3 regions of the Rhizobium fabae genome follow, and region 1 is predicted to be linked to each of the others. Evidence: predicted binding sites of a transcription regulator. Region 1 holds the regulator's gene; each other region holds the start of a gene.

Region 1 (10,609 bases):
TCCCGAAGACGATCTATGAAAACGTCTCCTACGGCCCGCGCATCCACGGCCTTGCCAAGTCGAAGGCCGATCTCGACCAGATCGTCGAGACCAGCCTGCAGCGTGCCGGCCTCTGGAACGAAGTCAAGGACCGCGTGCACGAATCCGGCACCGGCCTCTCCGGCGGTCAGCAGCAGCGCCTCTGCATTGCCCGCGCCGTCGCTGTCAGCCCCGAAGTCATCCTGATGGACGAGCCCTGCTCGGCGCTCGACCCGATCGCCACCGCCAAGGTTGAGGAACTGATCCACGAACTGCGCGAGAACTACACGATCGTCATCGTCACCCACTCCATGCAGCAGGCCGCGCGTGTCTCGCAGCGCACCGCCATGTTCCACCTCGGCAACCTCGTCGAGGAGAACGACACCGACAAGATGTTCACCAATCCCGACGATCCGCGCACCCAGGACTACATCATGGGTCGCTTCGGCTGATTTTGGCGACAGCAAGCCTTCCCGTTATTCGAGGATAAAGCCCCATGGCATCGACACATATTTTTTCTGCCTATGATGATGATCTGAAGTTCCTGTCCAGGCGGATTTCCGAGATGGGCGGCCTGGCCGAGCAGATGGTCAGCGAATCCGTCCGGGCGCTGGTCAACGGCGATACCGCGCTGGCGCAGAAGGTCATCTCCGACGATGTGATCCTCGATCACGCCGAACGCGAAATCGGCGACAAGGCGATCGTCACCATCGCCCGCCGTCAGCCGATGGCCTCGGACCTGCGTGAAATCATGGGTTCGATCCGGATCGCCGCCGATCTCGAACGTGTCGGCGATCTCGGCAAGAACACCGCCAAGCGCGTCATCGCCGTGCAGAGCACCGGCGTTCCCCGCAAGCTCGCCCGCGGTCTCGAGCATCTCTCCGAACTGGCGCTCGTCCAGCTCAAGGAAGTGCTCGATGTCTACACCAATCGCTCCGCCGACAAGGCGAACGCGATCCGCGAACGCGACAACGAGATCGACGCGATGTACACCTCGCTGTTCCGCGAACTCCTGACCTACATGATGGAAGATCCGCGCAACATTACGAGCTGCACGCATCTCCTCTTCTGTGCCAAAAACATCGAGCGCATTGGCGACCACGCCACCAACATCGCCGAGACGATCTTCTACATGGCGACAGGTGCGCAGCCGGAAGGCGATCGTCCAAAGGACGACAGCGCCAACACCGTTGGCGCTGTGACGGAATAACGGTTCCGGACCTGCCGATTGCGTGCGCGCCCATCCGGGCGCGCAAAGAGGTCGCAGCCACTTTCTGATTTTGCGCAAGATCCCGTGCTTAAATCACCCCCGGTTTAAGGATCGTGCGCGAGGAGACCAACACGCATGATCCCGAGAGTTGCAGTTGTTGAAGACGAGGAAGCCCTCAGCGTGCTTCTTCGCTACAATCTCGAAGCAGAAGGCTTCGAGGTCGATACCATCCTTCGTGGCGACGAGGCCGAAATCAGGCTTCAGGAGCGCACGCCCGATCTTCTCATCCTCGATTGGATGCTGCCCGGCGTCTCCGGCATCGAGCTCTGCCGGCGCCTGCGCATGCGGCCGGAAACCGAGCGCCTGCCGATCATCATGCTGACGGCGCGCGGCGAAGAGAGCGAGCGCGTGCGCGGGCTTTCGACGGGTGCCGACGATTACGTCGTCAAGCCCTTCTCGACGCCCGAGCTCGTCGCCCGCGTCAAGGCGATGCTGCGCCGCGCCCGTCCGGAAGTTCTGTCCACGGTGCTGAAATGCGGCGATATCGAACTCGACCGCGAAACCCATCGCGTCCATCGCAAGAGCCGCGAAGTCCGCCTCGGCCCCACGGAATTCCGCCTGCTGGAATTCCTGATGTCGTCGCCGGGCCGGGTTTTCTCCCGCTCGCAGCTTCTGGACGGCGTCTGGGGTCACGATATCTACGTCGACGAGCGCACCGTTGATGTCCATGTCGGCCGCTTGCGCAAGGCGCTGAACTTTTCCAACATGCAGGACGTCATCCGCACCGTCCGCGGCGCCGGTTATTCGATGGAAGCCTGACGGCTTCCATTCCAATCGCATAAAAAAACGGGCCGCTTGGCCCGTTTCTCATGTGACAATGTTCGCTCGCTTAGCTGATGCGCGCGGCCGCCCTGCGGCGCTCATTGACCGGCTGGTAGGCCAGCTTCTGGTGATAGCCGCAATAGGGCGAATTGTCCGGGGATTCGCAGCCGCAGAAGTGGAAGTCGTCCTTCAGCGGATCGCCGACCGGCCACTTGCAGGTGCGTTCGGTGAGTTCCGTCAGGCCGAGGCGGCGGGAAATCGGCACGACCACGTTGCCGGCCGGCACGTATTCCATTTCCTCGATCGTTTCGATCTCGATCTCTTCCTTCAGCATCGTTGCGCCCTGCTGGCGGGTAACGGTGCGGGTAGCGATGCGCGAGGCATAGTTCGGTGCGCGCGGCGCCGATGTCGCGCGCTTGGGCGTTCGCGCCGTGGTGGCCGTGCCGCCGGCCTTGGCGCGGCCGGGAAGGCTGAGCCTGTGCACCTTGCCGATGACCGCGTTTCTGCTGACCCCGCCGAGCTGCGCAGCGATCTGGCTGGCGCTCAGTCCTTCGGCCCAAAGCTTCTTGAGTTTCTCGACCCGCTCGTCTGTCCAGTTCATGCCCTGTCTCCACCTTTTGCGTTGGTGATGGCAGAATCCCTCACCGTTGTCCCGGAAGTCTCCGAAACAAGAAACGCCTGATCAATTTTGGTGACTAGTTCCGCCGCATGCAGTCTAGTAATTGAACTTTAACCTAGTGTGAGGCTGACTCCGTGACAAGAGTCGCATGAATCCGGATGAATCGAATTCGGAGTTTTCCCCAACTTGCTGCCCCTGCGTGTCATTTCTGCAATAATGCCTGTTGAAGGTCGAAAATGCCGCTGTACAAGCTTGCTGCATACGCTAAGGGCGCAGTTTTGTTGACATTGCAGCGCGAAAAGGAAATAGTGCCACTCGCCGCCGCAAGGCGGCATTTTTGATTTTTCGGACCTGGTTTCCTTAGCCGGAGTCCAGCGCCTTGATAACATTGACGGGAGATCGCGCTATGGCTGAAGCCGCGCCGCTTTATGACACCTATTCTCGTGCCCCGCTGCGGTTCGAGCGAGGCGAGGGCGTGTGGCTGATCACCGAAAGCGGCGAGCGATATCTCGATTTCGGCGCCGGCGTTGCCGTCACCTCAGTCGGCCATAGCAACCCGCATGTGGTCAATGCGCTGAAGGAGCAGGCCGACAAGGTCTGGCACCTCTCGAACATTTATGAAATTCCCGGCCAGGAGCGCCTGGCAAAGCGCCTGACGGATGCTACCTTCGCAGACAAGGTGTTCTTTACCAACTCGGGCGCGGAAGCGCTGGAATGCGCGATCAAGACGGCGCGTCGCTACCAGTATTCCAAGGGCCATCCCGAGCGTTTCCATATCATCACCTTTGAAGGCGCCTTCCACGGGCGGACGCTGGCGACGATCGCTGCCGGCGGCCAGGAAAAATATCTCGAAGGCTTCGGCCCCAAGGCGCCGGGCTTCGACCAGGTGCCGTTCGGCGACATCGAAGCTGTCCGCGCCGCGGTCACCGATGCCACGGCCGCAATTCTCATCGAGCCGGTGCAGGGCGAGGGCGGCGTCCGTCCCGCCACCACCGAATTCATGAAGGCGCTTCGCCAAATCTGTGACGAGAAGGGCCTGCTGCTGATCCTCGACGAGGTTCAGACCGGCGTTGGCCGTACCGGCAAGCTCTTCGCCCATGAATGGTCGGGTATCACCCCCGATATCATGGCTGTCGCCAAGGGCATCGGCGGCGGTTTCCCGCTCGGCGCCTGCCTTGCCACCGCCGAGGCCGCCTCCGGCATGAAGGCCGGCACGCATGGTTCGACTTATGGCGGCAATCCGCTCGCCATGGCCGTCGGCAGTGCCGTGCTCGACATCATCCTCGCCGAAGGCTTCCTCCAGCAGGTGTGTGACGTCGCGCTGGTCTTCCGCCAGGGTCTCGCCTCGTTGAAGGATCGTTATCCCGACGTGATCGAGGATATCAGAGGCGAGGGGCTTCTGCTCGGCATCAAGGCTGCTATTCCTTCCGCCGAACTGCTGCAGGCGATCCGCGCCGCCCATCTGCTCGGCGTGCCCGCCGGGGATAACGTCATCCGCCTTCTCCCCCCGCTCGTCGTCACCGCCGAGGAGGCCCGCGAGGGCCTCGTCCGCATCGAGCGCGCCGCCGAGAGCATTCGCGCCTCCAAGGTCAAGAAGACGGCTTGAACGGATTGCCGCCTACGGGCGCACGACAGGTAAGAACACGATATGGCTCCTAAACATTTCCTCGACCTTTCGGCGGTCACATCAGCCGATCTCAGAACCATCATGAACGATGCGCTCGCCCGCAAGCAGGCCTTCAAGGCCGGCACGGGCGACAAGCCGCTCGCCGGCAAGATGCTGGCGATGATCTTCGAGAAGCCGTCGACGCGCACCCGCGTTTCCTTCGATGTCGGCATGCGCCAGCTCGGCGGCGAAACGCTGTTCCTCTCCGGCACCGAGATGCAGCTCGGCCGCGCCGAGACGATCGGCGACACCGCCAAGGTGCTCTCGCGCTATGTCGATGCGATCATGATCCGCACGACCGAGCATTCGCGGCTGCTGGAGCTTGCCGAGCATGCGACCGTACCTGTGATCAATGCGCTGACGGATGACACCCATCCCTGCCAGATCATGGCCGATATCATGACCTTCGAGGAGCATCGCGGCCCGATCAAGGGCAAGACCATCGCCTGGACCGGCGACGGCAACAACGTGCTGCATTCGCTGGTCGAGGGCGCTGCCCGCTTCGGCTATCGCATGAACATGGCGGTGCCTCTTGGTTCCGAGCCCAAGGATCACTATCTGAACTGGGCCCGCAATGAGGGCGCCGAAATCATGCTCTGCCATGATGCCGACCGTGCGGTCGCCGGCGTCGATTGCGTGGTGACCGATACCTGGGTCTCCATGAATCAGGAACATCGGGCCCGGGGTCACAATGTCTTCCAGCCTTATCAGGTCAATGCGGCCTTGATGGCGAAGGCCGGCAATGATGCATTGTTCATGCATTGCCTGCCCGCTCATCGCGGTGAGGAAGTGACGGATGAAGTGATCGACGGCCCGCAATCCGTGGTCTTCGATGAAGCGGAAAACCGTCTTCATGCGCAGAAGTCGATTCTTGCTTGGTGCCTGGGCGCGATCTGAACCATAATCTGGTGTCGCCGAGTCAAAAACTCGCGACCGCGCGAGCGGCGGGCACGCTGGCCCATCGCTCTGAAAACTAGGAGTGAAAGCCATGGCAGAAGCTGCAGCCGCCCTCGGCCAGTTCGATTTCGCCGGCGATGATCATGTCGTCCCCTTTCAGGTGGAGGGTCTGGATGTGCGCGGCCGCGCCGTCCAACTCGGCCCGATGCTCGATGCGATCCTCGAGCGCCATCATTATCCCGCGCCCGTTGCCCGGCTGCTTGCCGAAGTCGTCGTGCTGACGGTGCTGCTTGGCACCTCGTTGAAGTTCGACGGCAAGTTTACGGTGCAGACAAAGGGCGATGGTCCGGTCGATCTTCTCGTTGCCGATTTCTCGACGCCGGAAAACGTCCGCGCCTATGCGCGTTTCGATCAGGCGCTGCTCGCCAAGGCGGTTGCAGCAGGCGAGACCGAGCCGGAGCAATTGCTCGGCAAGGGCGTGCTCGCCTTCACCATCGATCAGGGCAAGTTCAGCCAGCCCTATCAGGGCATCGTCGCGCTCGACGGCACCTCGCTCGAGGACATCGCCGGCGTCTATTTCCGCCAGTCGGAGCAGATCCCGACGCGTGTGCGTCTTGCAGCCGCCGAACTCTTCGATCGCGACGATGCCGGCAAGCCCCGCCATCGCTGGCGGGCAGGCGGCCTTGTCGCTCAGTTCCTGCCGGAGGCGCCGGAGCGCATGCGCCAGCCGGATCTCCACGGCGGCGACGGCGACACCGGCAACCGCCCGCATGGCGAGGACGATGCCTGGGTCGAAGCCCGTTCGCTGGTCGAAACCATCGACGCCGATGAACTCACCGATCCGCTTGTTGGCACGGAGCGGCTGCTGTTCCGTCTGTTCCATGAGCGCGGTGTCCGCGTCTACGAACCGCGCGCGGTCTTCGACCGCTGCAGCTGCTCGCGTGAAAAGATCGGCAACGTGCTGAAGGGTTTCAGCGCCGAGGAAATCGAAGCCAGCCAGGAAAATGGCGAGATCGCTGTTACCTGCGAATTCTGCTCGACCACCTATCGCTTCGATCCGGCCGAGCTTCAGCCGGTCGAGCAAAAAGCCTAGAGCATGTCGCGCAAAAGTGTGCGGCGGTTTTGCGATAACGACATGCGTAAAAACAAAGACCTAAAGCGCGAGGAGCGAATCTGAAAGATCGCGACGCGCTTTAGTTGAGGACGCGCAGCAGCCCCGGTGAATCCAGCGAGAAGGCGGGTATGTCGACATCGAACAGCTCGCCTTCGTCCGTTTCCATCTGGTAATGGCCGAACATCAGCCCGGAGGGCGTATCGAGCGGGCACCCGGAGGAATATTCGTAGGTGTCGCCCGGGCTAAGCCGTGGCTGTTCGCCGACGACACCGGGACCGGTCACCTCGTCCACCTGTCCGTTCTGGTCGGTGATATTCCAGTAGCGGTTGACCAGGCGAACGGCTATGCCGGAATTGTTGCTGATGACAATCCGGTAACCCCAGACATAGCGGTCGTCTTCCGGATCGGATTGCTCCTCCAGATAGAACGGTTCGACTACAACTTCGATATCTCTTGTGAGGGCGCGATACATGCCTTGCACCTTAGTCAAGATATGTTACCCGTATCTTATAAGAGGCCCTGTCCGTCAAGGAACGGAACGTTGATCATTGATGAAACAGTCATGATCGAAGGGTTTTCGATCGTTAAGCCTAATTGTCAGTGTTAATTCTGCTTCGGAACGCCGGCACGGGTAAACTTGTTCCGCCGCCGGTCCGGCCGAACCCGGGTGAGGTTCGGCCGTCCTTGTCTTAGATATAGAGCATGATGTCGTCCGAAAACCGCTCACGCTTTTCGGCATCATGCTCCGGATCAGGCCGAGACCTTGGAGAGCGCCTTCGCGAAATCCTCGATCAGGTCGTCCGTATCCTCGATGCCGGCCGAAAAGCGCACCGTGCCGGGCGAGATGCCGAGTTCGGCACGCGCCTCTTCCGTCAGGTTCTTGTGCGTCGTCGTTGCCGGATGCGTGATCAGGCTCTTGCTGTCGCCGAGATTGTTGGAGATCTTGACGACATCGAGCGCGTTCTGCAGCGCGAAGGCAGCCTCTTTGCCGCCTTTCAGCTCGAAGCAGACCAGCGTCGAGCCGCCCGTCATCTGCTTGGCGATGATATCGGCCTGCGGATGGTCCTTGCGGCCGGGATAGATCACTTTGGCGACCTTGCCCTGCTCGGCCAGGAAATCAGCGATCTTCGCCGCATTCTGCGTCTGCTGCTTGACGCGCAGCGGCAGCGTCTCGATGCCCTTCAGAAGCGTCCAGGCATTGAACGGCGACATGGCCGGCCCGGTATGGCGGAAATAGTCGTGCAGGTTCTCGTCGATCCATTCCTTGTCGGAAAGCACCACGCCGCCAAGGCACCGGCCTTGGCCGTCAATATGCTTGGTCGCGGAATAGACGACGATATGGGCGCCGAGTTCCAAGGGTTTCTGGAAGAGCGGCGTTGCAAAGACGTTGTCAACGACGACCTTGGCGCCGACCTGGTTGGCGAGCTTAGCGACGCTGGCGATGTCGATCACCTCGAGTGTCGGGTTGGTCGGGCTTTCCAGGAAGAACACCTTGGTCTTCGGCGTGATCGCCTTTTCCCAGTTCTCGAGGTAACGACCGTCGACCAGCGTGAAGTCGATGCCGTATTTCGGCGCCAACGTTTCCACAACCCAGCGGCAGGAGCCGAACAGAGCGCGCGCAGCGACGATATGATCGCCGGCCTTCAGCTGGCAGAGGATGGCGGCGGTGACGGCGGCCATGCCGGAGGCCGTGGCGCGGGCGTCTTCGGCGCCTTCCAGCATGCACATGCGCTTTTCGAACATGTCGTTGGTCGGGCTGCCATAGCGGGCATAGATAAAGCCGTCCGTCTCGCCCTTGAAACGGGCTTCGGCCGCCTCCGACGTATCGTAGACGAAACCCTGCGTGAGATAGATTGCCTCGGACGTTTCGCCATATTGCGAACGCAGCGTGCCGCCATGGACGAGTTGGGTTGCCGGGCGCCAGGTCTTGCTCATGCCATCACCTTCACATAACAAAAAAAACCGGTCGCAAAAGCAGACCGGTTTCAACCCGGTCTTTTTAGCCACTTGTTTAACGTGGCTGCAAGCCGACCGGCCAAATCACCACGGGATAATTCTGCAATACTGCTGTTAGCTGCTTGCGTCAATTCCCCGAGTTTGGTTTTGTCGGCGGCAAATGATGGATGAGGCATGATGGCTCGTGAAACGGGAATTCTGGCGGATCGCGCGATATCAGCGCTGTTCGAAACGGAGCGTCTGATCTCCGAACGGGAGCTGGACCGCGACCAGATCCAGCCGGCAAGCCTCGACCTGCGCCTTGGCGCCAAGGCTTTTCGCGTGCGTGCCAGCTTCATGCCCGGCCCCTCGCATCTGGTGTCCGACAAGCTCGACCGGCTGAGCCTGCATGTGATCGACCTGTCGGAAGGCGCGGTGCTCGAAACCGGCTGCGTCTACATCGTGCCGCTGATGGAGAGCCTTGCTCTTCCCGCCGACATGTCGGCCTCGGCCAACCCGAAGAGCTCGACCGGCAGGCTGGATATCTTCACCCGCGTCATCACCGATTACGCCCAGGAGTTCGACAAGATCCCGGCCGGTTATTCCGGCCCGCTCTATCTCGAGATCAGCCCGCGCACCTTCCCGATCGTCGTGCGCCGCGGCTCGCGCCTATCGCAGATCCGCTTCCGCGTCGGCCAGGCCCTGCTCGGCGAGCCGGAACTCCTGAAGCTGCATGAAAGCGAGACGCTGGTCGCCAGCAAGCTGCCAAACGTGTCCGGCGGGGGCATCGCACTGTCGATCGACCTCGCCGGAGACAAGGACGGCCTGATCGGCTATCGCGGCAAGCACCACACCGCTGTCGTCGACGTCGACAAGAAGGCCCAACACGATATCTTCGATTTCTGGGAGCCGCTCTACAGCCGCGGCCGCAACGAACTGATCCTCGATCCCGACGAGTTCTATATCCTCGTCTCGCGCGAGGCGGTGCACGTGCCGCCGGATTATGCGGCCGAGATGACCCCCTTCGACCCGCTGGTCGGCGAATTCCGCGTCCATTATGCCGGCTTTTTCGATCCGGGCTTCGGCCATGCGCCGGCCGGCGGGCGCGGCAGCCGCGCCGTGCTCGAAGTGCGCAGCCACGAAGTGCCGTTCATCCTCGAAGACGGCCAGATCGTCGGCCGCCTCGTCTACGAACACATGCAGGAAAAGCCCGCCAGCCTCTACGGCTCCGGCCTCGGCTCCAACTACCAAGCCCAGGGCCTTAAACTCTCGAAGCACTTCCGCATCTGAACCTTCCCGGCGGGCGCGACTTGACAGCCGCCCCCATCTGTTGGAAATCTCGCTTCGTCGCGGGTGTAGCTCAATGGCAGAGCAGCAGCTTCCCAAGCTGAATACGAGGGTTCGATTCCCTTCACCCGCTCCAATTCCCACGATGACTGATGCGCCTAATCCCCGAAGAACCGGATCGGCTTGTATTGGCGATGTGCGATGATCAGGCTTCGGTCCGGCTGGATGATGTAGGTTTCCTCCACCTGCCGGCCGTATTGGTCGATGAAATTATGCGGAAAGGCAGAGCCAACAGGTGATTTGGTGAGCTTGGTGCGCGGCTGGCCGTTATAGGTGATGCTCCCGGGGATGGGTTCGAGGCCCGGTCCGCCGTAGCTGACGGTGTTGCATCCCGAAAGAGCGAGAGTGCCGACGAGGCAGATGATTGCAGCTTTCATATCCATCCCTCCCAATACCGTGAACGCCATCACTTTACGCCTTGCCGGAGAGAGTTCACGACACAAATGCCCATGCCGCTCTTCAATCCTTCGGGAAGCGTCGCCGGGAGCGCCGTGATCGCTCTGCCGGACGGCCGGACATCCACCTATTGATGCTAGGGTGAAAATCACGTTCCACCAGTCGTGTGGCAAACCCATCCATTGTCGAAGCCGGCGCCGTCTGCTAGATCGGCATCGTCGAAAAAGGCAGGATCGGTTGAGGTAAGCCCGATCCCTTCCGTTGGAGCGTTAACAGCGCTCTCAAGAAGCTCTGCTCCGTGCCATGGCACGAGAACCCGCGACGTGATCCGCATGAAGATGCGGGATCCCGGCGGCGTGCGGAGACGGCAAAAGGCAGTCCCGGGATTTTTTCGAACGGAGACTGTTATGCGCCTGAACCATCTCGATTTCCATGTGCCCGATATCGCTGCCACGGCGGATTTCTTCATCCGCCATTTCGGGCTGCGGCTCAAGGACATGCGCGGCCTGAACGGCCTCGCCATCCTGGAGGATGACGCCGGGCTCGAAATCGTCCTTAGCCACGCGATTGCGAAGTTCGGCACTG
Region 2 (10,609 bases), on a different contig from region 1:
GCGGCACCTACAAGGCGATCGCGGCTGCCGGCCTTGCCGTCACCGATGTCTCTGAGATCACCGGCTTTCCCGAAATCATGGACGGGCGCGTCAAGACGCTGCATCCGACCGTGCATGGCGGTCTTCTGGCGATTCGCGACGATGGCGAGCACCAGGAGGCGATGAAGAAGCATGGCATCGAGGCGATCGACCTCGCCGTCATCAACCTTTATCCTTTCGAAGAAGTGCGCGCGGCCGGCGGCGATTATCCGACGACCGTCGAGAATATCGACATCGGCGGCCCGGCAATGATCCGCGCGTCGGCCAAGAATCATGCCTATGTGACGATCCTGACTGATCCGGCTGACTATGCCGAGTTCCTGGAGCAGCTTTCTGCGGATGCCGGCAAGACCGTCTATACCTTCCGCCAGCGTATGGCCGCCAAGGCCTATGCCCGCACCGCTGCCTATGACGCTGTGATTTCCAACTGGTTTGCCGAGGCGCTGTCGATCGACACGCCGCGCCATCGCGTCATCGGCGGCGTGCTGAAGGAAGAGATGCGCTACGGTGAAAACCCGCACCAGAAGGCGGCCTTCTACCTGACCGGCGAGAAGCGGCCGGGCGTTTCGACGGCCGCCCTTCTCCAGGGCAAGCAGCTCTCCTACAACAATATCAACGATACCGACGCTGCTTATGAGCTCGTCGCCGAGTTCCTGCCGGAGAAGGCTCCGGCCTGCGCCATCATCAAGCATGCCAACCCCTGCGGTGTCGCTACCGGATCGAGCCTGGTCGAAGCCTATCGGCGGGCCCTCGCCTGCGATTCCGTTTCGGCCTTCGGGGGCATCATCGCGCTGAACCGGACGCTCGATGCCGAAACGGCCGAGGAGATCGTCAAGCTCTTCACCGAGGTGATCATCGCACCTGATGTGACCGAGGAGGCAAAGGCAATCGTCGCCCGCAAGCCGAACCTGCGGCTGCTGTCTGCTGGCGGCCTGCCGGATCCGCGCATCGCAGGTTTGACAGCCAAGACCGTTTCCGGCGGCCTGCTTGTGCAGAGCCGTGACAACGGCATGGTCGAGGATCTGGAGCTCAAGGTCGTCACCAAGCGCGCGCCGACGGCGCAGGAGCTTGATGACATGAAGTTTGCCTTCAAGGTCGGCAAGCATGTGAAATCGAATGCCGTGGTCTATGCCAAGGACGGCCAGACCGCCGGCATCGGCGCCGGTCAGATGAGCCGGGTCGATTCCGCCCGCATCGCGGCTCTGAAGGCTGAAGAGGCCGCCAAGGCGCTCGGCCTTATGGTCCCAATGACGCGTGGTTCGGCGGTTGCCTCCGAAGCCTTTCTGCCTTTTGCCGACGGTCTTCTGTCGATGATTGCAGCAGGAGCCACGGCGGTCATCCAGCCGGGCGGCTCGATGCGCGACCAGGAGGTCATCGATGCCGCCAACGAACATGGGGTGGCGATGGTCTTCACCGGCATGCGCCATTTCCGGCACTGATCGGGCGCAGGCCACCCGCGTTATCCGGCCCGGGCAGGGCTTATCCCTATGCCCGATCGGCTGGATAGGGCGTGCGGATCAGGAGCACCAGTCCGCTGGCGAGGAACAGGATCAGCGTTGCCATTCCGAGGCGCGGCGATCCGCTCATATAGGTCACCAGCGAGAAGAACAGCGTCGCCATGAAACTCGTGGCGCGCCCAGAAAGCGCGTAGATGCCGAAATAGCGGCCGGCTTCCTCCACGCTGACGCTGCGGGCAAGATAGGAGCGCGACGACGCCTGCACCGGCCCGAAGGCGAGCCCGATCAGCAGGCCGTAAAGAATATAGGCCTTCTCCGCCGCGGTGCCGAATAAGCCGCCGGAATCCGCCGTCGGCAGCGGCATCAGGCCGAAGAGCGTGTAACCCGGTCCTGTCGAAATGATGCCGACGGTAGCGAGAAGCAGCATGGTCAGGCTGATGACGACGGTCGCCTTCGATCCGACACCCTTGTCGATGCGGCCGGCGACCAGGCAGCCGAGGATTGCGACGACGTTCAGGATGATGCCGTAAATGCCGATCTCGATCGTCGCCCAGCCAAACATGCCGGCGGCGAAAACGCCGCCAAGGATCAGCAGGCCGTTGACGCCGTCCTGGTAGATCATGCGGGCGATGAGGAATTTCAGGATGCTGCGGCGCTCCTTGAGTTCATCGAGCGTGTTTCTGAGTTCCCGCAGGCCGGAGCGGACGGCGGTTCCGAAAGGAAGGCCTCTGCCGACATCCGGCGTGAAGAAGAACATCGGCAGGATGAAGATCAGATACCAGACGGCCGAGATCGGCCCGGTGATGCGCGCATCCTCGCCCGCCTGCGGATCGAGGCCGAAAAGCGGATCGAGGCCGAGGATGGTCTTGCCGGTCTCGGGGCTTGCTGCCAAAAGCGTCACGACTGATATGAGTACGATCATGCCGCCGAGATAACCGAGCCCCCAGGCCGTGTTGGAGAGCTTGCCGATCTCTTCCTTGGGGACAAGGCGCGGCATCATCGAATCGTTGAAGACGATCGAAAACTCCGCCGAGATCGAGGCGAGGATCATGAAGATCGCGGGATAGAGAACCGGCGAGCCGGGCGCTGCGAACCACAGGCAGAAAAGGCTCGCGATCTTGATGATGGCGAAGAAACCGATCCAGGGCTTGCGGGAGCCGGACTGGTCGGCGATCGAGCCGAGAACGGGCGAGAGCAGGGCGATGATCACCGAGGAGATCGTCGCCATGTTGCTCCACGTCGTCTGGGCGGAAACCGGGTCGGCGGTCAGGCGCGAGACGAAATAAGGCCCGAAGATGAAGGTGGTGACCACAGTGAAAAAGGGCTGGGCCGCCCAGTCGAAGAACATCCACCCCCAGATGCCCTTCTCCGTGGCCTTTGGCGGCTGCGTTCCTGTCCAGTCAATGCGATTCAACATCCGCTCCTTTTTCGCGGACTGTCTCACCTCACCCGGTCGCGCGCAAGATCGGTCAGAATGCCTGCGGCAACGGTAATGCGCGCAAGATTGGGATCGCCGCCGTCGCTGAGGCTCGAAAGCTCCTCGAGGATGCGGTTGATGCGGATGCGATCCTGGGCATGCCAGGCCTGTACGGGCAGCTTCTCCTTGCCATGGTCGGACAGGGCCGAGATGACGATATCGCGTCTGGCGCTGGCGATCTGGTCGATGCTGCGGGCAAGCGCCAGGTTCTCGTAATGGTCGGAGGTGAGGATCCGTCCGCCTGCCGCCAGCAGCCTGCCGATGCGGAAGGTCTGCGACACCGCGAAATAGTTTTCGGCGGCGCGCACCAGGGGCTCGCCGGTGCGCTCGGCGATCTGCATGATCTCCGGCACCAGGGCGAAGCTCGGCAGGCTGGCGATCTCGGCAGCGAGCTTTTCGGGCACCCCCGCCTGGCTGTATTCCGCCTGGCGGGCAGCGGCATCGGCCGCCGCCTGCTCGGCAAAGGCAGGCTTCAGCTTCTTCAGAGCTGCCTGCAGCCGGCTAATCACCTCAGCCATATCGGCCTTGGTCATGCCGGTCTTCAGCAGCAGGCGCGTCAGTACGATAAAGCTGTGGCTGATCTCCTCGTAGATGCGGTTCTGCATCTCGCCGGAAACCTTGCCGTCGAGGGCGTCCGTTTCGGCCCAGAGCCGGGTCAGGTCGAAACCGTCGCGGGCGACGATCGCCGCGCGCACGACTTCCGGCGCCGAAGCCGCCGTTGCGTCCATCATGGCGACGGTGAAGCTCGGCCCGCCACGGTTGATCGCCTCGTTGGCGAGAACGGTTGCGACGATTTCGCGCTTCAGGCGGTGGCCGGCGATATCGCCGGCGTTCGACTTCTGCATCTTCACGGGGAAATAATTCGAAAGCGTCGTGGTGAAATAGGGATCGTCAGGCAGATCGCTTGCGGCCAGCGCATCGAAGAGCACGATCTTGGCATAGGACACCAGCACGCCGATTTCCGGCCGGGTCAGCGGCTTGCCGGCGGCATAGCGCTCGGCGAGCGTCGCGTCGTCCGGCAGCGTTTCGACCTTGCGGTTCAGCTGTTTGGCGCCTTCGAGAACGGTCATGAAGCGCGCAAGCTCCAGGCCGTTTGCTGTGCCTTTGCGCGCTGTCAGCGAGATGGCCAGCGACTGCAGGTAATTGTTGCGCAGCACGAGGATCGCCACTTCGTCGGTCATCGACGAAAGAAGCTGGTCGCGTTTTGCCCGCGTCAGGCGCCCGTCATGCATGGCGGCCGCCAGCGCGATCTTGATGTTGACCTCGACGTCCGAAGTGTTGACGCCGGCCGAGTTGTCGATGGCGTCGGAATTGCAGCGTCCGCCGTTGAGACCATAGGCGATGCGGCCCTTCTGGGTGACGCCGAGGTTTGCACCCTCGCCGATCACCTTGGCGCCGACCTCCGTCGCGGTAATGCGGATCGGGTCGTTGGCGCGGTCGCCGACTTCGGCGTCGGTTTCGGAGGGAGCCTTCACATAGGTGCCGATGCCGCCGAACCAAAGCAGGTCGACCGGGCTCTTCAGGATCGCCGTTATGATCTCGAAGGGTGTGGCGACTGATTTGTCGATGCCGATCGCGGCAACCGCTTCCGGCGTCAGCGTGACCGATTTCGCCGAGCGGGAAATGATCATCGCGCCTTTTGAAAGCACGCTCTTGTCAAAATCCTGCCAGCTCGAGCGAGGCAGGTTAAAGAGGCGCTGCCGTTCGGCAAGCGTCTTTTCCATATCAGGATCGGGATCGATGATGATGTCGCGGTGATCGAAGGCGGCAATGAGGCGGATCTTGGGAGAGAGCAGCATGCCGTTGCCGAAGACGTCGCCCGACATGTCGCCGACGCCGGCGACGGTGAAGGGTGTCGTCTGGATGTCGATGTCCATTTCGCGGAAATGGCGTTTCACCGTTTCCCAAGCGCCGCGGGCGGTGATGCCCATCTTCTTGTGGTCGTAACCGGCCGAGCCGCCGGAGGCAAAGGCGTCGTCCAGCCAGAAGCCGGCCTCCTGCGCCAGGGCGTTGGCGGTGTCGGAGAAGGTTGCCGTGCCCTTGTCGGCGGCAACGACAAAATAGGGGTCGTCGCCGTCGAGCCTGACCGTATCCTTCGGCGGCACGATACCGGCGCCGGATATGTTGTCGGTGATCGAAAGTAGGGTGCGGATATAAGTCTTGTAGGCTTCGCGGCCGGCATTGAAGATCTCGTCACGGCTGCCACCGACGGGAAGCTTCTTCGGGTAGAAGCCGCCCTTGGCACCGACCGGCACGATAACGGCATTCTTCACCTGCTGGGCCTTAACGAGGCCGAGCACCTCCGTGCGGTAATCTTCGGCCCGATCAGACCAGCGCAGGCCGCCGCGCGCCACCTTGCCGAAGCGCAGATGCACGCCTTCGACTTCGACGCCATAGACGAACATTTCGCGGAAGGGTTTCGGCTCCGGCAGTCCGTCGACCAGGTTCGGATCGAGCTTGAAGGCAAGCATCGGCTTCGGCGAACCGTCGGCGTTCTTCTGGAAATAATTGGTGCGCAGCGTCGCATCGACTACATTGACGTAGCGGCGCAGGATACGGTCGTCGTCGAGGCTCGGGACGTCGGCGAGCGCGGCTTCGATCGTCTGGTGCAGCTCGGAAAGCTTCTTCAAGCGGACCTTTTCCGAAAGCCTGGTGTCGAGCGTGTCATGGAAGAGACGGAATATGGCGGCGGCGATCGCAGGATATTTGTCGAGCGTCGTTGCGATATAATCCTGCGAATAGGCAATGCCGGCCTGGCGGAGATAACGCGCATAGGCGCGCAGCACGTTGGCTTCACGCGCCGAAAGCCCGGCCGACAGGATCAGCCGGTTGAAGCTGTCATTATCGATCGTACCGGCAAAGGCGGCGACGAAAGCTTCCTCAAGGGCGGCGCCGTAACGCTGCAGGTCGATTTCGCCGCCGTTGCGGGCCTCGAGTTCCATATCGTGCAGCACGACGAATTTAGTTTCTCCATCGGCCACCGGCACTCCGATGTCGAAGGTGCGTTCGCTGACGACGTTGAAACCGAGGTTTTCCAGAAGCGGCACGCGGCGCGATAGCGCCAGCTGGCCGCCGGCGTGGAAGATCTTCAGCGACAGGGTTCGGCCCTGCTCTTCCTCGCGATGATAGAACTGGATGCGAAGCGGCTCGTCGGCCGCGCAAGCGCCGATATCGGCGAGGTCGGCCACGGTCTCTTCCGGCGTGAAGGAATCCTGAAAGGCTTGATCGACCGATAGTTTCGGCGCCTTGGGTCCGGCCAGCGCCTCGAAACGATCGTCCCAACGTGCGGTGATTTCCCGGATCGTCTGCTCCAGCTTCGCCTGCGGAATGCGCGGCGTCTTGCCGCCGGAGCGGCCGATGATGAAATGCACGCGCGCCACGCCGCCTTCCGGGAAAGCCGGGTAATAGGCGGAGACACGGCCGTCATAGACGGTCTTCAGATAGGTGCCGATCCGCTCGCGCACGATCGAGTCATACTCCTCGCGCGGCACGTAGACGATCACCGAGACAAAGCGGTCGAAATGGTCGATGCGCGGCAGGGCGCGCACGCGTGGCCGGTCGGCCAGATCGTTGATCTGTTCGGCAAAGCTCGCAAGCAAGGTCGTGTCGATCTGAAAGAGATCGTCGCGCGGATAGGATTCCAGCGTGTTGTCGAGCATGCGACCGGAATGGCTCATCGGGTCGAAGCCGAAATGCTCCTTCACCTTCTCGATCTTGGAACGCAGCAGCGGGATCTCGGAGGCGAGCGACGTATAGGCCGTCGAGGTGAAAAGACCGACGATACGCAGCTCGCCGGTGACGTTGCCGTCGGCATCGAAGCGCTTGACGCCGACATAATCCATATAGGCGCGGCGATGGACGATCGATTTCACGTTCGCCTTGGTGACGATGAGGAAGTCCGGGCCGTCGAGGAAGGCGAGAATCTCGGGCGTCGTCGTCACGGCGTCCTTGCCGGTGCGCAGCACGAGGACGTCGGGGTTGGAGAGGATACCGAGGCCAGCGCCCTTGTCACGCTCGACCTTGGCGTCGGCGCCCTTGCCGGAATAGACATATTCGCGCATGCCGAGGAAGGTGAAATTCTCATCGCGCAGCCAGCTCAGGAAGGCGATCGCCTCGGCGTGTTCGGCCTTCCTGCGGCCGGCGCCATTGGCCGCAAGCTCGGCGATCACGCCATCGAGTTTGGCAAGCATCGGCTTCCAGTCGGAGACCGACAGGCGGACCTGTTCGAGCACGGTCTGTACGCGTTTGATGAGATCGGCGGCCTGGCTGGAATTGAGCGGCGCGATATGAAGCTGGATATGGCTGACGCGCGCGGCCGGATCGCTCGGATGATCGGCGGAATAAAGCGCGGGTGCCTTGCTCTTTTCGATTACCAGGATGGGATGCACGGCCATGAACAGGTCGCGGTAGGTGCTCGTCACCTCACCCATGACCGATTCATAGAGGAAAGGCATGTTTCTGTCGGTGACCGAAAGCACCGAGACGGCGGTGCCGTCAGGCGTGACATCGGCAATGGTGTCGATGCTGACGCGCGGCGCCTTGCCGTTCCAGGCGGCGAGTTCCTTGGCCGAATGCACGGCGGTGAGCGCCAGCATCTCAGGCGTATAGAGTTCGAGATCGTCATTGCTGGCCCGACCGAAGAGAATTTCCGGATCGAGATGGGCCTCGCTTGTCGCCTTGGCGATCTTACGCGCGCTCTCGATCTGCTTTTCTCGTTTCGGATTGTTTCTGGCAGCCATGAATCGCCTCCCGCGATGATCTGATTTTCTGCAAGCTATCAGAAGATTCCTCGAAAAAATCTCTAAAATAGAGGCTTGCAGGATCGTTTTGATACTTTTTGACGTTGAAAATGAGAAATTTTTGAAGATTTTCCGCTTTTATGGCCAAAACGAATGGAAGGTCCTCTTCCGGCATTTCGTTTCGCCACACATTTCCATGCTCGCGTGAAGAATGGTTGACAGCGTGGCGTCAAAAAGATCATCAAACGCCATCATCATTCGGACCTTGATATCATGTCGGAAAATGCAGCGGGCGCAGTCCTCGTCATCTCAAGCCATGTGGTGCGCGGCTCGGTCGGAAACCGGGCGGCCGTCTTTGCGCTGGAGACGCTCGGTCATCCGGTCTGGGCGCTCCCGACCGTCGTGCTGCCCTGGCATCCCGGCCATGGCCGCTCGACGCGGCTGACCTTTGCGGAATCCGATTTCGACGCGGCGATCGACGATCTGATCCGCGCGCCGTGGATCGGCGAAGTCAAGGCGGTGCTGTCCGGCTATTTCGGCAATGCCGCCCAGGCGCGCTCCGTCGCCCGGCTGATCGGTGCGCTCAGACAAGACAATCCTGAATTGCTTTATGTCTGCGATCCGGTCATGGGCGATCTCGGCGGCCTCTACGTGCCGCAAACGACCGCCGAGGCCATTCGCGACCATCTCATCCCACTCGCCTCGCTCGCGACGCCGAACCGCTACGAGCTCGCCTGGCTTTCGGGTGCGGCGCTCGAAGACAACAGCGCGATCATGGAGGCGGCGCTGGCGCTCGGGCCATCGCGCATGCTCGTTACTTCGGCCGTGCCGATGATGGCGGGTGGTACCGGCAATCTTTATCTTTCAGGCCGTCACGCGCTTCTCGCCGAGCACCGCGTCGTCGAAAACCCGCCGAACGGTCTTGGCGACCTGCTCGCCGCCGTCTTCCTGTCGCGCCTGCTGTCCGGTCTCGAGGACGAAAAGGCGCTGCAGCTTGCCACCGCCAGCGTCTTCGAGGTGCTTGCGCGCGCCGTCAAACGCGGCAGCAATGAGTTGATGTTGGCAAGCGATGCTTCCAGTCTCTCGACGCCAATGGCCATGGTGCAGATGCGCCGGCTTGTGCACCCGGCGCAGCGACGGAAAAAATGACGCATTTGCCGATGCATGCATTTTGCAGTGCAACAGTTGATCTTGTCGTTCGTGCGCGCTAATCCAGAAGCATGCAGCGTTTTCCAACACCTCTTCTGGACGGCTATCGCAACTTTATGCACGGGCGTTATGCCGACGCCCGCGACAGGTATCGGCAGCTTGCCGAAAACGGTCAGAGTCCCCACACGCTGGTTATTGCCTGCTCGGACTCGCGTGCAGCACCGGAGCTGATCTTCGATGCCGGCCCGGGTGAGCTCTTCGTCATCCGCAACGTCGCCAACATGGTGCCGCCTTACGAGCCGGACGGTCATTTCCATTCGACGTCGGCGGCGCTCGAATTTGCGGTGCAGGCGCTCAAGGTCTCCGATATCGTCGTGATGGGCCATGGTCGCTGCGGCGGCATTCGCGCAGCGCTCGACCCGAATGCCGAGCCGCTGTCGCCCGGCGATTTCATCGGCCGCTGGATGTCGCTGGTCAAACCTGCCGCCGAGCAGATCCAGAGCAACGACGTGATGACGGCCGCCGAACGGCAGACTGCGCTGGAGCGTGTCTCCATCCGCAATTCGATCAATAATCTCAGAACCTTCCCTGACATCAAGGCGCTCGAGGAAGCGGGAAAAATGCATCTTCACGGCGCCTGGTTCGACATCTCGACCGGTGAACTCTGGGTCATGGATGCCGAGACGCGCGACTTCATTCGTCCCGAAATCTAGGGACGCGCCGCTTTATCACTTTTTTAAGAATTGTTGATAAGCTCGTCGTCAATTGGTTGCGCACGACCGACGTTTTTGCTCACCGTGGCGATTGGCGATGAAGTTCGAAACCATCAAAAGGGTCATCCTGGCGGCTATCATGCTGCCCTTCGTCTTCATGATTATTGAAGGCATCGTCGTTATACGATCCTCGGTCAAGCAATACAGGGATCTCGAGAAGGACCGGCAGTTTGCCGATGTGCTCGCCCGTGGCGGGTCCATCGCCGCCACGGAGATCCTGAGCGAAATCGGCGCTACCCGCCGCTACCTCGCCCATCCCAGCGACCGGACTGCCATCGACATGCAGAGAAGCCGAGTGACGCTCGATGACGAGCGCCGGGCTTTCTATGCCAGCCTACCCTCGCGAGATACGCTCGACGCGGGGCTGGCCGACGAACTGGCGACTCTCAGCCTTGCCTACAGCCGCATCGTCGCCACACGCAGCGCCGTCGACCAGGGTCGCTATGCCCACAGCGATCCCGGTTCCATTTACTGGTTCGCGGCTCTCAAACAACTGGCTATCGTCGATGCGCTTTCACCTTTGATCAGCGATCCGGTGCTGCTGGACAAATCCAACCAGCTGATGGGCATCCTGCTGACCTATTACGGCGAAAGGCTGATCACCATTGTCGGCACCCGTTACCTCGACCAGGGCCTTTCCGCCAGGTTTCCGGTGGAGCTGTTCGTGCAGGGCAAGGTCATGATCGGCGAGGGCATGGAGCATATGGTTTTCCATTCCTCCGCGCCGACTGCGCGTGACATCGTCGCCTATCTCGCTCACGCCAGCCAGGTGAAGGCGAATGCGATCACCGATTCCATCCTTGCCGGATCACGGCCGACACACGCCGTGCGCGACATCTGGGCGGCCGCGCAGAACGAACGGATGGCCTTTCTGCAGCAGAAGATCGTCGAGGCGGCGAGAGACATTCACGAGACCGGTGAAAGCCTTTCGACGCGCTCGCATATTCACCTGACGCTGATTCTTTCGCTGTGCGC
Region 3 (10,609 bases), on a different contig from region 1:
CGACGGCATGCCCCGGCATATCAGGAGCGGTGATGCCCTGCCGTTCTTCCTCGGCCCGCGCCAGTCCGATGAGATCGACCAGCACACCGCCGAGGCAGATCGTAAAGCGCTGGACGATGAGTGCAACGACACAGACAATCGCAATGCTCTGGCTGAACGGTGGCCAGCCGAGGCTGAGAAGCGTCAGCACCGTTGCTGCTGCAAAGATCAGCGCCGGGATGACGCGCGGCGCCAGATGCATGCCCGCCATGTGCTGGAGCCGATAGCGACGGCGACGGAAGGCATAACGGGCAATGCTTTCGACGATCCCGCCGAGCAGGAAAATCCCCAGGAACTGCGTTATCATGCGTGTCCAGCCATTGGCTGCGATTTCACCCATGAGCAGCGAGGACGCATTGCCGATCTGCGAAGGCAGCATCATCGCCGCATCGGAGACCATCGAGACATGCCGGCGGGCATGCTGCAGCAGGCCCGACAGGACCGACATCTGGTTTTCAGCCGCCGCGTTTGCCGCAGGCGTCGCCGCCATCTGCGTCGACATCCATTGCTTGACCTCGGGCGTCTGCATCAGCTGCATCATCTCACGCACCTGCGCCGGCGGGGTGGTCGCGACTGGCGCTTGGGCGGGTGGCGTCTGGGCAAAGCCCGGTAAAACCGCCCCCACAAGCGCAATGAAAGCCAGCACACCCGATATGGCGGCCTTCAAGCCCCCTGCCCTGCCACGCGCCATGACCGCCTCCAATGGAGTGCCGGCCGCTTGGACGAAGCAGCCTCGACATTTCCCTTTTCAGCAATGGATACTCGCGACCGGTGCCGCCAGCAAGCCGTAGGCAAACCATACCGATGGCTAGTGCATGCCGCCCGAAAATGCGCCGCAGCCGATGTCGCCGCCTCCCAGGCCGGGGCCGTTAGGCCCTGGCCTCAGAATGACGGCGTTGTTCGAAACGACTGGGGGAGCTGCCTGCCTTCAGGATTTCGGAGCCGGCTTTTCCACGTGGCCGCCGAAGCCCGCGCGCATCGCCGACAGCACCTTGTTGGCGAACTCGTCATTGTCGCGCGAGGAGAAGCGGCCGTAGAGCGCAGCGCTCAGCACCGGCGTCGGCACGCTTTCGTCGATTGCCGCCATGATCGTCCAGCGGCCTTCGCCGCTGTCGGAGACGCGGCCCGCATATTTCGACAGCGCCGGATCGGCATGCAGCGCATCGGCCGTGAGATCGAGCAGCCAGGAAGTGATGACACTACCGCGGCGCCAGACTTCCGAGACGTCCTGCAGATTGAAGTCGTATTGGAAATGTTCGGGGTGGGCGAGCGGCGCAGTTTCCGCATCCGCGACGTGCGAGGCGGCGCCGATATTGGCGTGTTTCAGGATGTTCAGGCCTTCGGCATAAGCAGCCATCAGGCCGTATTCGATGCCGTTATGCACCATCTTGACGAAATGGCCGGCCCCGTGCGGGCCGCAATGCAGATAGCCTTGCTCGGCGGTGCTGGCCGCAACTGCTTCGGCGGTGCGGTTCGGCGAGGCTTCCGTGGTGCCCGCGCCGGGTGCGAGCGCCGCAAAGATCGGGGAAAGGTGCTGGACGGTGCCCTTCTCTCCGCCGATCATTAGGCAGTAGCCGCGCTCGAGGCCGAAGACGCCGCCACTGGTGCCGACGTCAACATAATGGATGCCCTTGCTGATGAGCTCAGCGCCACGGCGAATGTCGTCGTGGTAATAGGAGTTGCCGCCGTCGATGACGATGTCGCCATTTTGCAAGAGCGGCACCAGGCTCGCCAGCACCTTGTCGACGATCGCCGCCGGCAGCATCAGCCAGATCGCTCTGGGATGGGTGAGCTTCGAGACGAATTCTTCCAGCGAGGCGCTGCCGGTCGCGCCGAGGCCCGCGAGCTCGGCAACGCTTTCCGGCCTGGCGTCATAGACCACGCATTCGTGACCGCCCCGCATCAGCCGCTGGACCATGTAATTGCCCATGCGGCCCAAACCAACCATACCAAGCTGCATAATGAATCTCCCGGAATGAGATGAAGTATCGACTCGGGAAATTAGCACCCGCAGTGTGACAGGCAAGCGAAGTCTGGCGATGCGCCGCCGATCTCCTCGAGGCCGGCCTGCTGGTCAAACATCCGGCGCGCTCGCCGGCTCACCCTTCATTTCGCTGAGATACATGCCCTCGCGCAGGTTGATGCCGTATTCGACAAAAGCCTTCATGCTGCAAAGCATCTGCGTCCAGCCCTCGCAGTTGAGATAGGTGCCGCGCCGGCCGGCCTCGTCATCGCGCCAGCCATTCTCGGCGATCGTCACCAGCGTGCCGCCATCCTCCAGCGGTTTGAAGTTCATCTCCACCAACGTCTTGTACCTCGTCTTGTCCTCGGCGGTGCCGCCGTCCCAGCGCAGCACGATGCGGCTTTCCGGTACGAGTTCGACCACCTCGACCGCCGCATCCTTCCACCAGGTCACCGTCGTGCCCTGGACGAGCGGCCCACTCGCCCCGCCGATCGTGGTGAAATAGCTGCTGAGCTTCTTCGGGTTGACGACGGCATCGAACACGTCGGCGACGGGACGGCCGATGCGGCCGGAAACGCGGATTCCGAGAGACATGATACTTCTCCTCTTCTCCATTGCACCTGATATCATCATGTTATAAAAACATAACATGTTAAGCGAATCACAAGACGATCCTGTTTTCAAGGCGCTGGCCCATCATCGCCGTCGCGAAATTCTCGACCTCCTGAAGGACGGTCCCCGCACGACAGGTGCACTTTGCGAGACGTTTCCCGAGATGGACCGATGCACGGTGATGCAGCATCTGAAAGTGCTGGAGGAAGCCGACCTGGTCATCGCCAGGAAGGAAGGCCGCGAGCGCTGGAACCACCTGAACAGCTTGCCGATCAAACATATCTACGACCGCTGGATCAGCGCCTATGCCGGCCATGCGCTCTCGATCCTCGACCGATTGAGAAGTGATTTGGAAAGCCAGCCGGAATAACGGAGCAACTTGTCTCCCGGTTCGCTGAAAGCGTAAGCTGGCGAAAATATGGGGCGCAGGACAGATGACGATATCGGGGACTGGCATACGCCGTATGCGGCTGCTACGCAGCATGAAGCAGCAGCATCTCGCCGAACTCCTCAGCGTCAACCAGGCGACCGTTTCGCGTTGGGAACGCGGTCAGCTCGCCCTTTCGCCCGAGCAGGCTGTCAGGCTGGAGCGGATTTTCGCTTCGCCGCCGCATGTCTCGGCCGATGCGGCACTGAAGCGGCTGGTCGAGGATTCCATCCGGCCGGTGCATCTGATCTGCGACGTTACCCACCGGCTGCTGTCCGCCTCCCGCTCGCGCCAGGCGGAATGGCGCGCACCGCTCGCCGCCTTTCTCGGCCGCTCGCTTTTCTCCTACGCATCCGCTGAAATCGCCGCCAACGAACAGTCTCTGGAGGAGCGTGGCTGGCATGAAGGCAGGCTCCTGTCACTGACGTTTGAAACCGGCGCTAACGACAATGCATTGATGCCGATCGCAGCCGGCCGGGTGACGTGGGACCGGATCACGCTTTCCGACGGCAGCGCCGGCCGCCTCGTCACGACAATCGACTGAGCCTGCAGCTTTCCTGCATTCCCCTGCATAATTTATGCGTTGTCTCCGGACACCGGTCTTTATAGCGTCCGCCGCCGAAGGGTCAGGAGAGGATGCGATGACGATACTGGTGACGGGAAGTGCCGGCCATCTCGGAGAGGCGCTGATGCGCACTCTGAGGGCGGAAGGCCGGTGGGCGCGCGGCATCGATATCAAACCATCGGCATTTACCGACATGGTCGGCTCGATCGGCGACCGCGGCTTCGTCAGCCAGGCCATGTCTGGCGTCCGCCATGTCATCCACGCCGCGACGCTGCATAAGCCGCATGTGGCGACCCACGGCAATCGCGATTTCCTCGACACCAATGTCGGCGGCACGCTGAACCTGCTCGAAGAGGCCGCCGCCTCCGGTGTTTCAAGCTTCGTCTTCACCAGCACCACCAGCGCCTTCGGTGCCGCATTGACGCCGGCCGCCGGCGAACCGGCGGCGTGGGTCACAGAGGACGTGCTCCCTGTTGCAAGGAATATCTACGGCGTGACCAAACTCGCCGCCGAAGGCGTCTGCGAACTCTTCGCCCGCAAGTCCCGCCTGCCTGTTGTCGTTCTCCGGACCTCGCGCTTCTTCCCGGAGACCGACGACGATCCTGATATTCGAAACCGCTATTCGGCTGACAATGCTCAGGCCAACGAGCTGCTCCATCGCCGCGTCGACATCAGCGATGTGGTCGCTGCCCATCTTCTGGCGCTCGAAAGGGCGCCGGCAATCGGCTTCGGCCGCTACATCGTCTCTGCTACGACACCGTTTTCGTCAGGCGATCTCGCCGAGATCCGGCAAGGCGCGCCTGCTGTTGTCGAGCGGCTGTTTCCGGGTGCCGGTGCCCTCTATGCCGAACACGGCTGGAAAATGTTTCCGACGCTCGATCGCGTCTATGTCAACGAACGCGCTAGGCGGGACCTCGGCTGGCAGCCGCGATATGATTTCCGCTTCCTGCTCGATTGCCTGCGCGACGGCAGGGAATGGCGAAGCCCGCTGGCGCTCGATGTCGGCTCCAAGGGTTACCACGACGAGGTCTTTGCCGAAGGGCCCTATCCGGTCGGTTAGAGCTGCTGCACAAAAGCGCGTAGCGGTTTGCGAACCAGTTTCTCAAAAACGTCATCCAGATATCACGATCCCGCCTTAGACCGTTAGCCGGGCATATTGGGGGACGAAAATCCGGGGCTTGTTCTGCCCTGAGGAAATTCAATCCAAAGCCGGATTCATTTGAAGCGGTGTCGAGCTTGCATGCGGGCACCGTTGCAAGAACGCTTTTTGACCGAGAGGCTATTTCATGAAGAACGTCAGACCATATGCATCGCGGCTGTTCGCCGCTATTCTCGGGGCATCCGCCGCCATTCCGGCCGTTGCGAGCGCTGAGAATTCCGCCACCGTCGGCAGCCTCACCTTCGTCAACAAGGGCCTGGTCGGCGTCGGCCGCATCCCGGCCAACCAGCGCGACAAATTCGGTGAAACCTTCGGCTCCGGCTCCGGCATGGCGATCGATCCCGCCGCCTGGAGCCGCGACGGCGCCAGCTACAAGGGCACGCTCTACCTGCTGCCCGACCGCGGTTACAACGTCGCCGGCACCGTCGATTATCGCCCTCGCCTGAACACCATCTCGATTGGCCTGACCCCGACCGCTCCGGGTGCAGCACCCGAGGCCGGCAAGGAACAGTCGGGCGTCGACGCAAAGCTTGCCGATTCCATGCTCTTCCTCGATGACAAGGGTGGGGACATGACTGGTCTCGATCCGGAATCCGGTGTCCGCCCCGCTGCCGGCAGCTTCCCGCCGCTGCCGCAGGCGGTGAACGGCAAGATCGCGCTCGACAACGAGGCAATCATCCGCATGGCCGACGGCACCATGTTCGTCAGCGACGAATACGGCCCCTACATCTATCGCTTCTCGGCCGACGGTCATCTGCTCTCGGCCACCCAGCCGCCGAAGTCGCTTTTGCCGATGCGCAAGGGCGCACTGAGCTTTGCCTCCAACAATCCTGGCCCCGGCGCCTCCGCGCCCGATCCGAAGGACCCGGAGACCGGCCGCCAGAACAATCAGGGTCTCGAAGGCATGGAGATGACGCCTGATGGTAGGTTCATCATCGCTGTACTTCAGTCGGCGGCCCGCCAGGACGGCGGCGATTCCAGCTCGACCCGCCAGAACACCCGCGCCATGGTCTATGACGCCGCCGACCCCGATCATCTGAAGCTGGTGCACGAATATGTCGTGCCGCTGCCGGTCTTCAAGGATGCCAAGGACAAGACGACGGTCGCCGCAGAGAGCGAAATCGTCGCCCTTTCCGACAAGACCTTCCTGATGCTCTCCCGCGACAGCGGCAACGGCCAGGGCGTGAAGGGTGACACCTCGCTCTACCGCAAGATCAACGTCGTCGATCTTTCCGCCGCAACTGATATCGCCGGCAGCGATTTCGACGCCGGCAAGCCGATCGCGCCGAAGGGCGCCATCGATCCCTCGCTGACGCCGGCAACGCTGACGCCCTTCATCGACCTCAACGACAAGGCTGATCTTGCCCGTTTCGGCCTCCACAATGGCGCACCGAACGACAAAAACAATTTGTCGGAAAAATGGGAAGCCATGGGTCTCGCAAGCGTTCTCGATCCGAACCTGCCGGACGACTATTTCCTGTTCGTCGCCAATGACAACGACTTCCTGACGCAGGACGGCTTCCAGGTGGGCGCAGCCTACAAGGCGGAGGGCGGCGCCAACGTCGATACAATGTTCCAGGTCTTCCAGGTCACGCTTCCGGGCCTGAAGAAGTAATAGACGCGTTGAAAGGGGCGGACGCGCAAGCCGCGTTCGCCCGCCACATCAGGCGTATTTGCCGACGATAAAAGGGAAGGGTGCGATCCACGACCACCGGTGGATGTTTACGATCCTGGGTGCCTACAAACGTAGGTGGGCGCCGTGTGTCCAGGCCCACAGGCCTGGCCAGGGACAGCTCCCTTTGGATCGAGTATGGCCCCAGGGATTGTGGTTCCTGTCGAGAGGCGCAGACCGCATCGCGATATATAAGGTCGTTTGCGCTGACGCGCCAGTGGCGACGGCAGGCCGTCCCTATTTAATTGAGTTCGGGCGCCGCGCGGCCATTCAGCTTGTCGGTGATGCCGCGGATTCGGCTTGACACTTCGCTCAACGCCGCAGCCAGGTTTTCCTCCGTGCGTGCTGTCGCGGCAAGCACGGTGTCGCGATTGCCGCGCAGCGACTCGAGTTCGGATTCCAGCCCGGCAACGCGGCGCGTCAGCTCGGAAATCTCGTCCATGATCATGATGCCGGCCATGACGGTGATCCTGAGATCGCCGATTTCGCCGAACTGACCCTTGAGATGGGCGACATAGTGGTCGAAGCGGATGGCGAGATCGGTCAGGTGTTCCTCCTGCCCTTCCTCGCAGGCCATGCGATAGGCCTTGCCGTCGATCGTTACCGTCACCTGCGCCATGCCATACTCTTTCTATCAGCGATCCAGAACAGCGCGGATCGTTTCCATCGCCGTCACCAGCCGCCGCGACACCTCGCGGTTGACCTCCTCCAGCCGGTTGGCACGGAATTCAGCCTGGTCGAGCTCCTGCGCCAGCCGCGAACGGTCGGCATGCACGCGCCGAACCTCGCCCTCGATCTCGCCCTGCTCACGCTGCCGCTCGATGCGCATGTCGACGGCATTTTCGAGGTTCGAAATCGCCTGTCTCAGCTCGTTGAGCGCTGCTTCCATGGTTTTGCCCGTGGGCGTCATGCCTTTTCGATTCCCGTGCAGGATCTGCGAATCGGCCCTCTGCGCCGATCCTGTCATATCAAGAGGATATGCAGCTCGCCGACGGCCCGTCAATAAATCCCGTCATCTGCCCACCGGCCTATCTTGTGGATGAATGCTTTCCGCACGTCCGCGACGCAAGATTCGACTTTTGTGCAACCGCGCGATCAAATGTCAAAAAACACTGCGGGCCACCCGGATTTGGCCCGCCATTTATTGACTTGCCAGCCCCAACTGCTATGTCTCAGCCGCTTTCACTCGATGGTCTTGGAGGCTCGAGGCCATCCCCCGACACCCGGAGTTTGCAGAAAAGCCATGACCTCTCTCCAACAAAATGACCGGATGGCGAATGCGATCCGCTTCCTCGCCATGGATGCCGTTGAAAAGGCGAATTCCGGCCACCCTGGCATGCCGATGGGCATGGCTGACGTGGCAACGGTCCTTTTCACCAAGTATCTGCGCTTCGACCCCAAGAAGCCGCATTGGCCGAACCGCGACCGCTTCGTTCTTTCCGCCGGTCACGGCTCGATGCTGCTCTACTCGCTGCTGTATTTGACCGGTTACCCCGACATGACGGTCGAGGATCTGAAGCAGTTTCGTCAGCTCGGCTCGAAGACCGCCGGCCATCCGGAATACGGTCATGCCACGGGCATCGAAACCACCACAGGCCCGCTCGGCCAGGGCATTGCCAATGCCGTCGGCATGGCGATCGCTGAGCGTAAGCTGCGCGAGGAATTCGGCGCGGAGCTGCAGGATCACTATACCTACGTCATCAATGGCGACGGCTGCCTGATGGAAGGCATCAGCCATGAGGCGATCGCGCTTGCCGGCCATCTGAAGCTGAACAAGCTGATCCTCTTCTGGGATAACAACTCGATCACCATCGACGGCGCCGTCTCGCTGTCGGACTCCACCGACCAGATCGCCCGCTTCAAGGCTGTTCACTGGAATACGATCGAGATCGACGGTCACGACCAGGCCGCCATCGCCGCTGCGATCGAAGCCGCCCACAACTCCGACCGCCCGACCTTCATCGCCTGCAAGACGATCATCGGCTTCGGTGCTCCGAACAAGCAGGGCTCCCACAAGGTGCACGGCAACCCGCTCGGCGCCGAGGAAATCGCCGCCGCCCGCAAGGCGCTGAACTGGGATTACGAGCCCTTCGTCATCCCCTCCGATCTTCTTGAGGAATGGCGCGCAGCCGGCACTCGTTCCGACAATATCGTCAAGGCATGGGAAGAGACGCTTGCCAAGTCGCCTGCCAAGGCCGAGTTCAGCCGCCGTTTTGCCGGAGACCTGCCTGAAGGCTTCGACAAGGCCATCGACGACTACAAGAAGAAGCTTGCCGAAACCAAGCCGACGATCGCCTCCCGCAAGGCATCCGAAGACGCACTTGAAGTCATCAACGGCTTCGTGCCGGAAACGCTCGGCGGCTCCGCCGACCTGACGCCGTCGAACAATACCAAGACCAGCCAGATGCACTCGATCACGCCGACGGATTTCGCCGGTCGTTACATGCATTGGGGTATCCGCGAGCACGGCATGGCCTCGGCCATGAACGGCATCGCTCTGCACGGTGGTCTCATTCCCTACGGCGGCGGCTTCCTGATCTTCTCCGATTATTGCCGTCCGCCGATCCGCCTCGCCTCGCTCATGGGCATCCGTGTCATCCACGTGCTGACCCACGACTCGATCGGCGTCGGCGAGGACGGGCCGACCCATCAGCCGGTCGAACAGATCGCCGGCCTGCGTGCGGTGCCTAATCTGCGCGTCTTCCGCCCGGCCGACGCAGTCGAAACCGCGGAATGCTGGCAGATCGCCATGAAAAGCAAGGATCATCCGTCCGCTCTGGCTCTGACACGTCAGAACCTGACGACCGTCCGCACCGAGTACAATGAGAAGAACCTCTGCGAACTCGGCGCCTATACGCTCGCGGGTCACGCCGACGCCAAGGTCACGATCTTCGCATCCGGTTCGGAAGTGGAACTCGCCGTTGCCGCCCGCGCAACGCTGGAAGGCAAGGGTGTCAGCACCCGTGTCGTATCCGTTCCCTGCACCGAACTGTTCTTCGATCAGCCGGAAGCCTATCGCAAGGAAGTCCTCGGCAACTCGCCGGTGAAGATCGCCGTCGAAGCCGCCGTCCGCGAAGGCTGGGATGCCTTCATCGGTCCGGAAGGCAACTTTGTCGGCATGAAGGGCTTCGGCGCTTCCGGCCCTGCGAAGGATGTCTTCAAGCATTTCGGCATCACCGCCGACGCCGTCGTTGCGGCTGCCGAAGCAAAGCTTTAATGAGAGCGCCTTGAGGCGCTCTCCATCTCCTCAATTCCAGGCCCTGCTCTATCGGGCCCTACTCTATCGGGAGTGAATGAACATGACAGTCAAGGTTGCCATCAACGGTTTCGGCCGCATCGGCCGCAACGTCCTCCGCGCTATTGTCGAATCCGGCCGCACCGACATCGAAGTCGTCGCCATCAACGACCTCGGCCCGGTCGAGACCAACGCCCATCTGCTGCGCTACGACTCCATCCACGGCCGCTTCCCGGCAGAGGTGAAGGTCGAGGGTGACACGATCATCGTCGGCAACGGCAAGCCGATCAAGGTCACCGCGGTCAAGGATCCGGCAACGCTGCCGCACCGCGAACTCGGTGTCGACATCGCCATGGAATGCACCGGCATCTTCACCGCCCGCGACAAGGCCGCCGCTCACCTCACGGCCGGCGCCAAGCGCGTCATCGTCTCGGCTCCTGCCGACGGCGCTGACCTGACGGTCGTCTTCGGCGTCAACCATGACCAGCTCACCAAGGAGCATCTGGTCATCTCCAACGCGTCCTGCACCACCAACTGCCTGGTGCCGGTCGTGAAGGTTCTCGACGACGCCGTCGGCATCGACCACGGCTTCATGACGACGATCCACTCCTACACCGGCGACCAGCCGACGCTCGACACGATGCACAAGGATCTGTATCGCGCCCGCGCTGCCGCTCTCTCGATGATCCCGACCTCGACGGGCGCTGCCAAGGCCGTCGGCCTCGTTCTGCCGCACCTCAAAGGCAAGCTCGACGGCACCTCGATCCGCGTTCCGACGCCGAACGTTTCCGTCGTCGACTTCAAGTTCGTTGCCAAGAAGGCCACCTCCGTCGGCGAAATCAACGAAGCGATCAAGGCTGCTGCAAACGGCAAGCTGAAGGGCATCCTCGGCTACACCGATGAGCCGCTCGTCTCCCGTGACTTCAACCACGACAGC

What was found. Region 1 encodes PhoB, which activates phosphate uptake and scavenging genes when phosphate is short. Its sites were predicted from a motif close to TGTCATNNANCTGTCAT; they were not measured.
Region 2: the regulator PhoB is predicted to act here: its motif matches at 7,917-7,933, upstream of EFB14_RS28545 (NAD-glutamate dehydrogenase).
Region 3: the regulator PhoB is predicted to act here: its motif matches at 4,716-4,732, upstream of EFB14_RS16120 (esterase-like activity of phytase family protein).

The regions. Positions count from the first base shown of each region.
Region 1 is NZ_ML133649.1:174,636-185,244, reverse strand. It holds gene pstB (phosphate ABC transporter ATP-binding protein PstB) at 1-470, shown strand, start outside; gene phoU (phosphate signaling complex protein PhoU) at 515-1,228, shown strand; gene phoB (phosphate regulon transcriptional regulator PhoB) at 1,364-2,047, shown strand; gene EFB14_RS12120 (GcrA family cell cycle regulator) at 2,118-2,651, opposite strand; gene EFB14_RS12115 (aspartate aminotransferase family protein) at 3,076-4,275, shown strand; gene argF (ornithine carbamoyltransferase) at 4,318-5,232, shown strand; gene EFB14_RS12105 (Hsp33 family molecular chaperone) at 5,324-6,325, shown strand; gene apaG (Co2+/Mg2+ efflux protein ApaG) at 6,426-6,818, opposite strand; gene EFB14_RS12095 (O-succinylhomoserine sulfhydrylase) at 7,097-8,281, opposite strand; SAM riboswitch at 8,325-8,403, opposite strand; gene EFB14_RS12090 (2'-deoxycytidine 5'-triphosphate deaminase) at 8,477-9,571, shown strand; tRNA gene EFB14_RS12085 (tRNA-Gly) at 9,631-9,704, shown strand; gene EFB14_RS12080 (hypothetical protein) at 9,727-10,005, opposite strand; gene EFB14_RS12070 (VOC family protein) at 10,432-10,609, shown strand, end outside.
Region 2 is NZ_ML133661.1:87,639-98,247, forward strand. It holds gene purH (bifunctional phosphoribosylaminoimidazolecarboxamide formyltransferase/IMP cyclohydrolase) at 1-1,478, shown strand, start outside; gene EFB14_RS28540 (MFS transporter) at 1,525-2,913, opposite strand; gene EFB14_RS28545 (NAD-glutamate dehydrogenase) at 2,937-7,712, opposite strand; gene pdxY (pyridoxal kinase PdxY) at 7,986-8,861, shown strand; gene EFB14_RS28560 (carbonic anhydrase) at 8,933-9,574, shown strand; gene EFB14_RS28565 (GGDEF domain-containing protein) at 9,672-10,609, shown strand, end outside.
Region 3 is NZ_ML133651.1:107,112-117,720, forward strand. It holds gene EFB14_RS16090 (mechanosensitive ion channel family protein) at 1-730, opposite strand, end outside; gene gnd (phosphogluconate dehydrogenase (NAD(+)-dependent, decarboxylating)) at 968-1,999, opposite strand; gene EFB14_RS16100 (SRPBCC domain-containing protein) at 2,114-2,596, opposite strand; gene EFB14_RS16105 (ArsR/SmtB family transcription factor) at 2,652-2,984, shown strand; gene EFB14_RS16110 (helix-turn-helix domain-containing protein) at 3,049-3,585, shown strand; gene EFB14_RS16115 (NAD-dependent epimerase/dehydratase family protein) at 3,683-4,666, shown strand; gene EFB14_RS16120 (esterase-like activity of phytase family protein) at 4,893-6,380, shown strand; RNA gene ssrS (6S RNA) at 6,461-6,619, opposite strand; gene EFB14_RS16130 (cell division protein ZapA) at 6,679-7,056, opposite strand; gene EFB14_RS16135 (DUF4164 domain-containing protein) at 7,072-7,347, opposite strand; gene tkt (transketolase) at 7,681-9,654, shown strand; gene gap (type I glyceraldehyde-3-phosphate dehydrogenase) at 9,737-10,609, shown strand, end outside.